3 regions of the Escherichia sp. TC-EC600-tetX4 genome follow, and region 2 is predicted to be linked to each of the others. Evidence: predicted binding sites of a transcription regulator. Region 2 holds the regulator's gene; each other region holds the start of a gene.
The links. Region 2 encodes PurR, which represses purine synthesis genes. Its sites were predicted from a motif close to CANGCAAACGTTTGCNTG; they were not measured.
Positions count from the first base shown of each region.

Region 1 (3,283 bases), 950 kb from region 2:
GAAATTAAAGCGCAGAAAAAAGCGCAATCCTCGACGGATTAATTTTGTTTCTCTTCACTCCCTTTCCTGGAAAACAGCAGAGAGGGAGAATGGGTCAAATAGTTTGATGACGACTGGGAAAGAAACGAGAGAAAAGGAAATTTCTCTTTGCCCAACTCCGTAGGCGATACCGCCGGATAATCCTGCGCCAGTTGCATCGCCGCTTCTGTAGCCTGCTTCTCTTTCTCTTGCAGATAACCCACCAGGCTAATCTGATACTTACGAATATTTTCGACATAAGCGTAGGCTTCATGTCCACGAGCGTAGCCGTAAGTCAGCTTGCTGTAATAGGGTTTCTGGCTAAGTAAAGGCAGACGCTGTTTTACGTCAGCCCAACTGTCAGGATTCCCTTTGGTTTTTGCCGTCAGGGCGCGGGCATCCAGCATATGCGCATAGCCCATATTGTACGCAGCGAGGGCAAACCAGATCCGCTCGTTCTCCGGCACACTTTCCGGCACTTTACTCATCATATCCTGCAAATAACGCACGCCACCGCTGATGCTCTGTTCGGCATCGGTACGATCCGTAATGCCGAGGCTTTGCGCGGTATTTTTGGTTAACATCATCATGCCGCGCACACCCGTCGGTGAAGTGGCCTGTGCATCCCAGTGCGATTCCTGATAAGCAATAGCGGCCAGCAAACGCCAGTCAATTTCTTCGGCGTATTTCTCAAACAGGGGCTTTAACTGCGGCAGTACCGCATCGACGGCGCGTAAAAATGTGCGCGTATCGACGTAATCAAAATCATCGCCATGCCCCAGGTATTTCTCTTCAATGCGTGCCAGCGTACCGTCTTCATTCATTTCGTTGAAGAAGTCGAGCAGGGCGGCGGAAAGGGTATTATCGCCATCTAACGGGCTAAACCAAGTCACCGGTTGTTCATCGGTGATATCGAGCGCTACGGCGAGCTCCGGGTGAACGCGCTGAAACAGGCTGATGGCGACAGAATCAGCAATGGTGTAATCGAGTTTTCCTTCGATGACATCTTCCATTAATTCCGCAGAGCCTTTTTTGTCGTCTACCTTCCAGCTTAATTCCGGGAATTTTGTTTCTTTCAGGGTCTGGAGATCGTTAACCACCACATGACCCGGTGCAACGGTGAGTTGCTCCGCCGTCAGGTTGCCCAGCGTACGTGGGCGATACTGACCCACTTTATAAACCAGTTGTTGTGACACGGAATAATAGGTAGGGCCAGGCTGATAATTTTTTACCCGCTCACTGTTATAGACAAGTCCTGCCGCCAGCAGGTCGGCGTTACCATTATCAAGGTCGTCAAACAGCTGGCTGATATTCTGCCGCACGGTCACTTTCAGTTTTACGCCGAGGTAATCGGCAAACTGTTTCGCCAGTTCGTAATCCAGGCCAAAAGGTTTCCCGTTGATTTCGTTATAAGTCAGGGGAGTATGAATGGTGCTCACACGCAACTCTCCCCGCGCTTGAATGGCGGCGATACGGTTGTCGGCTTTACCAAACCAGGGAATGGATGGCCAGAGAGCGACCGCGAGCAGCAGTGCCAGAATGCCGATGAACAGATAATTAATCTTTAATTTTTTCAATTAGTTAATTCTCTGTGTCGTGCGCGTCCCAGCTTGAAAAAACGTAATAATAGTGAAAGGTTTACTCATAAATGAGCGGCATTTTGCGTAAACCTGCGCCAGATGGCAACTTATTACAGCCATTGGCGGCACGCGTTGCTAATTCACGATGGTGATTTTATTTCCACGCAAACGGTTTCGTCAGCGCATCAGATTCTTTATAATGACGCCCGTTTCCCCCCCTTGGGTACACCGAAAGCTTAGAAGACGAGAGACTTATGATGGAAATTCTGCGTGGTTCGCCTGCACTGTCGGCATTCCGAATCAACAAACTGCTGGCACGTTTTCAGGCTGCCAGGCTCCCGGTTCACAATATTTACGCCGAGTATGTCCATTTTGCTGACCTCAATGCGCCGTTAAACGATGATGAGCACGCACAACTTGAACGCCTGCTGAAATATGGCCCGGCACTCGCCAGCCACGCCCCGCAAGGCAAACTCCTGCTGGTGACCCCGCGTCCTGGCACCATCTCTCCCTGGTCTTCGAAAGCGACCGATATTGCCCATAACTGCGGGCTACAACAGGTAAACCGCCTTGAGCGCGGCGTTGCTTACTATATAGAAGCCGGTACGCTGACCAATGAACAATGGCAGCAGGTTACCGCTGAACTGCACGACCGCATGATGGAAACGGTCTTTTTTGCTTTAGATGATGCAGAGCAGTTGTTTGCCCACCATCAACCGACTCCGGTTACCAGCGTTGATTTGCTGGGGCAGGGCCGTCAGGCGCTGATCGACGCTAACCTGCGTCTTGGCTTGGCTCTGGCGGAAGATGAAATTGACTATCTGCAGGATGCTTTCACAAAGCTTGGTCGTAACCCGAACGACATCGAACTGTATATGTTTGCCCAGGCGAACTCCGAGCACTGCCGCCACAAAATTTTTAACGCCGACTGGGTTATCGATGGTGAACAGCAGCCGAAATCGCTGTTCAAGATGATCAAAAATACTTTCGAAACCACGCCAGATCACGTTCTCTCTGCTTATAAAGATAACGCCGCCGTAATGGAAGGTTCTGAAGTGGGCCGCTACTTTGCTGACCACGAAACGGGCCGCTACGATTTCCATCAGGAACCGGCGCATATTCTGATGAAAGTCGAAACTCACAACCACCCGACGGCGATTTCTCCGTGGCCGGGCGCGGCGACCGGTTCCGGCGGTGAAATCCGCGATGAAGGTGCCACCGGGCGCGGCGCAAAGCCGAAAGCGGGTCTGGTTGGTTTCTCCGTTTCCAACCTGCGAATTCCTGGCTTCGAACAGCCGTGGGAAGAAGATTTCGGTAAGCCTGAGCGCATTGTCACCGCGCTGGACATCATGACCGAAGGCCCGCTGGGCGGCGCGGCGTTTAACAACGAATTTGGTCGTCCGGCACTGAACGGCTACTTCCGTACTTATGAAGAAAAAGTGAACAGCCACAACGGCGAAGAGCTGCGCGGTTATCACAAACCGATCATGCTGGCGGGCGGGATCGGCAACATTCGCGCCGATCACGTACAAAAAGGCGAGATCAACGTCGGTGCGAAGCTGGTCGTTCTCGGCGGCCCGGCAATGAACATCGGTCTTGGCGGTGGTGCAGCGTCTTCTATGGCGTCTGGTCAGTCTGATGCCGACCTCGACTTTGCTTCCGTACAGCGCGACAACCCGGAGATG
Region 1 covers NZ_CP079924.1:1,188,373-1,191,655, forward strand. The annotation lists gene tadA (tRNA adenosine(34) deaminase TadA) at 1-42, shown strand, start outside; gene mltF (membrane-bound lytic murein transglycosylase MltF) at 39-1,595, opposite strand; gene purL (phosphoribosylformylglycinamidine synthase) at 1,853-3,283, shown strand, end outside.
Region 1: the regulator PurR is predicted to act here: its motif matches at 1,760-1,777, upstream of purL (phosphoribosylformylglycinamidine synthase).

Region 2 (3,283 bases):
CGCTTGCGGCCACGACTGAACCCAAACCAAAAAATGCTCCGTGATTCAGGCTGGTCAAAATGCGTGAAAGCATCAGGGTCATATAATCCGGCGCGATGGCGGAAAGTACGTTGCCGAGCGTGAAAATTGCCATCAGGAAAATCAACGCACTGCGGCGGGCACGATGAGAAAGTAGAAGCGTCATCAGCGGCGCGCCAACCATTACGCCAACTGCATAGGCACTGATTAACATTCCGGCAGCGGGAATCGAGACATCCACACCGCGCGCAATGACGGGCAACAAGCCCATTGGCGAGAACTCCGTTGTCCCGATACCAAACGCGCCAATCGCCAGCGCCAGCAACGGATAGTTAATTTTCATGCCTTATCTCCACCTCTTCGCGTCATTACGCGATATTCATTAAAGTGGCGAAAGCATGACAGCAATCACAAAAAAATGAAAATAACAAAAAGAGAAAACACTTTTGCCATTTTGCTAACAAACAGGAAGGAGATGCGAGGGAGAACGCGCTCCCTCGAGAGGAAATCAGTGCAGCGCGGCAGTCAAACCCACGGCTACGATCAAACCGAGGACGATAATCGTTGTTACCAGTGAAAATTTAAGGTCGGTGCTCATCAAGTTTTCTCCTTTTTTATTACCACACAAAAAGTGATATTACGCATTTTTACACACTGTGATGAAAAAATCTCCCGTCATTTATAATGATAAGTGTTTTTACCACTTCCCCTTTTCGTCAAGATCGGCCAAAATTCCACGCTTACACTATTTGCGTACTGGCCATTGACCCCTTCCTGACGCTCCGTGTCGTTTTTCCGGCGTACCGCAACACTTTTGTTGTGCGTAAGGTGTGTAAAGGCAAACGTTTACCTTGCGATTTTGCAGGAGCTGAAGTTAGGGTCTGGAGTGAAATGGAATGGCAACAATAAAAGATGTAGCGAAACGAGCAAACGTTTCCACTACAACTGTGTCACACGTGATCAACAAAACACGTTTCGTCGCTGAAGAAACGCGCAACGCCGTGTGGGCAGCGATTAAAGAATTACACTACTCCCCTAGCGCGGTGGCGCGTAGCCTGAAGGTTAACCACACCAAGTCTATCGGTTTGCTGGCGACCAGCAGCGAAGCGGCCTATTTTGCCGAGATCATTGAAGCAGTTGAAAAAAATTGCTTCCAGAAAGGTTACACCCTGATTCTGGGCAATGCGTGGAACAATCTTGAGAAACAGCGGGCTTATCTGTCGATGATGGCGCAAAAACGCGTCGATGGTCTGCTGGTGATGTGTTCTGAGTACCCAGAGCCGTTGCTGGCGATGCTGGAAGAGTATCGCCATATCCCAATGGTGGTCATGGACTGGGGTGAAGCAAAAGCTGACTTCACCGATGCGGTCATTGATAACGCGTTCGAAGGCGGCTACATGGCCGGGCGTTATCTGATTGAACGCGGTCACCGCGAAATCGGCGTCATCCCCGGCCCGCTGGAACGTAACACCGGCGCAGGCCGCCTTGCCGGTTTTATGAAGGCGATGGAAGAAGCGATGATCAAGGTGCCGGAAAGCTGGATTGTGCAGGGTGACTTTGAACCTGAATCCGGTTATCGCGCCATGCAGCAAATCCTGTCGCAGCCGCATCGCCCTACTGCCGTCTTCTGTGGTGGCGATATCATGGCAATGGGCGCACTTTGTGCTGCTGATGAAATGGGCCTGCGCGTCCCGCAGGATGTTTCGCTGATCGGTTATGATAACGTGCGCAACGCGCGCTATTTTACGCCGGCGCTGACCACGATCCATCAGCCAAAAGATTCGCTGGGTGAAACAGCGTTCAACATGCTGTTGGATCGTATCGTCAACAAACGTGAAGAACCGCAGTCTATTGAAGTGCATCCGCGCTTGATTGAACGCCGCTCCGTGGCTGACGGCCCGTTCCGCGACTATCGTCGTTAATCACCCGTTGCGGGAGTCTCTTCCGGCTCCCGCAGCCACTCCTTATTCAGCGTCTCACTATCGCCGAGATACTCAAGCAACCAGGTTAACGCAGGCGACATATCATTTTGCTGCCATGTCAGACAACATGCCGAATCCGGAAAGGGGTTTTCCAGTTCTAATGCTACCCACTTCCCCTCATTAAGCCACGGTTTGGCGAAATGTGTTGGCACCATCCCTATGCATAATCCTGCCGAGATACAGGTTGCCGATGATTCCCAGTCAGGCACGACAACTCTTTTTTGGTTATCCAGCAACCAGGTAATACGTTTAGGTAGCGTTCGCGAGGTGTCTTCGCGCACCAACGACGGCCAGTTGCGCAACGTATCATCGCTGAACGGGCCATCCATCAACGCCAGCGGGTGGTGACTGGCAACAACGCAACTCCAGCTTAGCATCCCCATATCCCGGAAGGCATAACGACCGCCTACCGGAATCGCGCGTGTTGCGCCAATCGCCAGTTCCACGCGCCCGTCGGAAAGCGCATCCCAGACACCGTTGAACACTTCCTGAAAGACAAGAAGTTCGACATCATCAAAATGGCGATAAAAATCAACGATCATCTGCCGTGTACGTTCTGGCCTGACAATATTATCCACTGCGATAGCTAACTGACCGCGCCAGCCGTTCGCTATCTGCTGACATTGCTGGCGGGTGATCTGCATTTTTTTGACAACAGAGCGCCCTTCTTTGAGAAACCACGCTCCAGCAGCGGTCAGCTCCACATCACGGTGCCGTCGTTCAAAGAGCGGCACCGCCAGCCACTCTTCCAGCTGACGCACGGTATAGCTGACCGCAGAAGGAACGCGATGCAGCTCCTGTGCCGCAGCGCTAAAACTACCATTACGCGCTACCGCATCAACAACTTCGAGTGAATATTCTGACCACATAGTCTGCCTGCAAAATTTTTGAAACCAGTCATCAAATATTACCGTTTCACAACACTAATTTCACTCCCTACACTTTGCGGCGGTGTTTAATTGAGAGATTTAGAGAATATACATGCAACCTGGGAAAAGATTTTTAGTCTGGCTGGCGGGTTTGAGCGTACTCGGTTTTCTGGCAACCGATATGTATCTGCCTGCTTTCGCCGCCATACAGGCCGACCTGCAAACGCCTGCGTCTGCTGTCAGTGCCAGCCTTAGTCTGTTCCTTGCCGGTTTTGCCGCAGCCCAGCTTCTGTGGGGGCCGCTCTCCGACCGTTATGGTCGTAAACCGGTATTATTAATCGGCCTGACAATTTTTGCGTTAGGTAGTCTGGGGATGCTGTGGGTAGAAAACGCCGCTACGCTGCTGGTATTGCG
Region 2 covers NZ_CP079924.1:2,138,931-2,142,213, reverse strand. The annotation lists gene KXD89_RS10300 (MFS transporter) at 1-361, opposite strand, end outside; gene cydH (cytochrome bd-I accessory subunit CydH) at 527-616, opposite strand; gene purR (HTH-type transcriptional repressor PurR) at 915-1,940, shown strand; gene punR (DNA-binding transcriptional activator PunR) at 1,937-2,869, opposite strand; gene punC (purine nucleoside transporter PunC) at 2,982-3,283, shown strand, end outside.

Region 3 (3,283 bases), 880 kb from region 2:
ATGAAGAGATACAGCAGCGTTCCAATACCGTTAAATAACAGTACAGTCGCCGGGTTAATATGAAATAAGACGGGCACCAGGACGGTTGCACCAAACATGGCGAACAAATGTTGCAAACTAAGCGGGATTGTCTGTAAAAGTGGCGGTCTTTCACTCACCCCGATAGCACGGCGCGTCATAGTATTATCCTCTGTATTATGTGTTATAGGCGCTTTACTCAAAAAAAAGCCGACTCTTAAAGTCGGCTTTAATTATTTTTATTCTTTATTTCGTACCAAAGATTTTGTCACCGGCATCGCCGAGGCCCGGAATAATGTATCCGTGCTCGTTCAGTCCCTGATCAATCGATGCGGTATACAGTTCGACGTCCGGGTGCGCTTTTTCCAGCGCAGCGATACCTTCTGGCGCAGCTACCAGCACCAGAACTTTGATGCTGCTGCAGCCCGCTTTTTTCAGCAGGTCGATGGTCGCGATAACGGAACCACCGGTTGCCAGCATTGGGTCAACGATCAGCGCCATACGCTCATCGATGTTAGAAACCAGTTTCTGGAAGTACGGTACCGGCTCCAGCGTTTCTTCATTACGGTACATACCGACAACGCTGATGCGCGCGCTCGGAACGTTTTCCAGCACACCGTCCATCATACCAAGACCCGCACGCAGAATTGGCACAACGGTAATTTTCTTACCTTTGATCTGGTCGATTTCTACCGGGCCGTTCCAGCCTTCGATAGTTACTTTTTCCGTTTCGAGGTCGGCGGTCGCTTCGTAAGTCAGCAGGCTACCCACTTCGGAAGCGAGTTCGCGAAAGCGCTTGGTGCTGATATCTTGCTCACGCATCAGTCCCAGCTTGTGTTTGACGAGTGGGTGTTTGACTTCCACGATCTTCATACTCTTTCTCCTTTGAGGGGCAGCCACAAAAAAAATCGACGGATTATACCTCCTTTCTTCAAGGCGGCAATATTCTTTTCGTTGACTTTAGTCAAAATGATAACGGTTTGAGATAAAGTTATTTTATATTCAGATGGTTATGAAAGAAGATTATTCCATCCGAAAACTAACCTTTACCCTGGCACAAGTCTTCTTTCGCCGCGCGCCTGGGGAAAAGACGTGCAAAAAGGTTGTGTAAAGCAGTCTCGCAAACGTTTGCTTTCCCTGTTAGAATTGCGCCGAATTTTATTTTTCTACCGCAAGTAACGCGTGGGGACCCAAGCAGTGACCGATAAAACCTCTCTTAGCTACAAAGATGCCGGTGTTGATATTGACGCGGGTAATGCTCTGGTTGGAAGAATCAAAGGCGTAGTGAAGAAAACGCGTCGTCCGGAAGTGATGGGCGGTCTGGGCGGCTTCGGTGCGCTGTGTGCATTGCCGCAAAAATATCGTGAACCCGTGCTGGTTTCTGGCACTGACGGCGTAGGTACCAAGCTGCGTCTGGCAATGGACTTAAAACGTCACGACACCATTGGTATTGATCTGGTCGCCATGTGCGTTAATGACCTGGTGGTGCAAGGTGCAGAGCCGCTGTTTTTCCTCGACTATTACGCAACCGGAAAACTGGATGTTGATACCGCTTCAGCGGTGATCAGCGGCATTGCGGAAGGTTGTCTGCAATCAGGCTGTTCACTGGTGGGTGGCGAAACGGCAGAAATGCCGGGGATGTATCACGGTGAGGATTACGATGTCGCGGGTTTCTGCGTTGGCGTGGTAGAAAAATCAGAAATCATCGACGGCTCTAAAGTCAGCGACGGCGATGTGCTGATTGCACTCGGTTCCAGCGGTCCACACTCGAACGGCTATTCGCTGGTGCGCAAAATTCTTGAAGTCAGCGGTTGTGATCCGCAAACCACCGAACTTGATGGTAAGCCATTAGCCGATCATCTGCTGGCACCGACCCGCATTTACGTGAAGTCAGTGCTGGAGTTGATTGAAAAGGTCGATGTGCATGCCATTGCGCACCTGACCGGCGGCGGCTTCTGGGAAAACATTCCGCGCGTATTGCCAGATAATACTCAGGCAGTGATTGATGAATCTTCCTGGCAGTGGCCGGAAGTGTTCAACTGGCTGCAAACGGCAGGTAACGTTGAGCACCATGAAATGTATCGCACCTTCAACTGCGGCGTCGGGATGATTATTGCCCTGCCTGCTCCGGAAGTGGACAAAGCCCTCGCCCTGCTCAATGCCAACGGTGAAAACGCGTGGAAAATCGGTATCATCAAAGCCTCTGATTCCGAACAACGCGTGGTTATCGAATAATGAATATTGTGGTGCTTATTTCCGGCAACGGAAGTAATTTACAGGCAATTATTGACGCCTGTAAAACCAACAAAATTAAAGGCACCGTACGGGCAGTTTTCAGCAATAAGGCCGACGCGTTCGGCCTTGAACGCGCCCGCCAGGCGGGTATTGCAACGCATACGCTCATCGCCAGCGCGTTTGACAGTCGTGAAGCCTATGACCGGGAGTTGATTCATGAAATCGACATGTACGCACCCGATGTGGTCGTGCTGGCTGGTTTTATGCGCATTCTCAGCCCGGCGTTTGTCTCCCACTATGCCGGGCGTTTGCTGAACATTCACCCTTCTCTGCTGCCGAAATATCCCGGATTACACACCCATCGTCAGGCGCTGGAAAATGGCGATGAAGAGCACGGTACATCGGTGCATTTCGTCACCGATGAACTGGACGGTGGCCCGGTTATTTTACAGGCGAAAGTCCCGGTATTTGCTGGTGATTCGGAAGATGACATCACCGCCCGCGTGCAAACCCAGGAACACGCCATTTATCCACTGGTGATTAGCTGGTTTGCCGATGGTCGTCTGAAAATGCACGAAAACGCCGCGTGGCTGGATGGTCAACGTCTGCCGCCGCAGGGCTACGCTGCCGACGAGTAATACCCCCGTAATTAAAGCGCCAGCTCTGCCGCTGGCGTTTTTCAATTCACCTGTAAATCGCAAGCTCCAGCAGTTTTTTTCCCCCTTTTCTGGCATAGTTGGACATCTGCCAATATTGCTCGCCATAATATCCAGGCAGTGTCCCGTGAATAAAACGGAGTAAAAGTGGTAATGGGTCAGGAAAAGCTATACATCGAAAAAGAGCTCAGTTGGTTATCGTTCAATGAACGCGTGCTTCAGGAAGCGGCGGACAAATCTAACCCGCTGATTGAAAGGATGCGTTTCCTGGGGATCTATTCCAATAACCTTGATGAGTTCTATAAAGTCCGCTTCGCTGAACTGAAGCGACGCATCATTATTAGCGAAGAACAAGGCTCCAACTCTCATTCCCG
Region 3 covers NZ_CP079924.1:1,262,413-1,265,695, reverse strand. The annotation lists gene uraA (uracil permease) at 1-179, opposite strand, end outside; gene upp (uracil phosphoribosyltransferase) at 265-891, opposite strand; gene purM (phosphoribosylformylglycinamidine cyclo-ligase) at 1,216-2,253, shown strand; gene purN (phosphoribosylglycinamide formyltransferase) at 2,253-2,891, shown strand; gene ppk1 (polyphosphate kinase 1) at 3,063-3,283, shown strand, end outside.
Region 3: the regulator PurR is predicted to act here: its motif matches at 1,136-1,153, upstream of purM (phosphoribosylformylglycinamidine cyclo-ligase).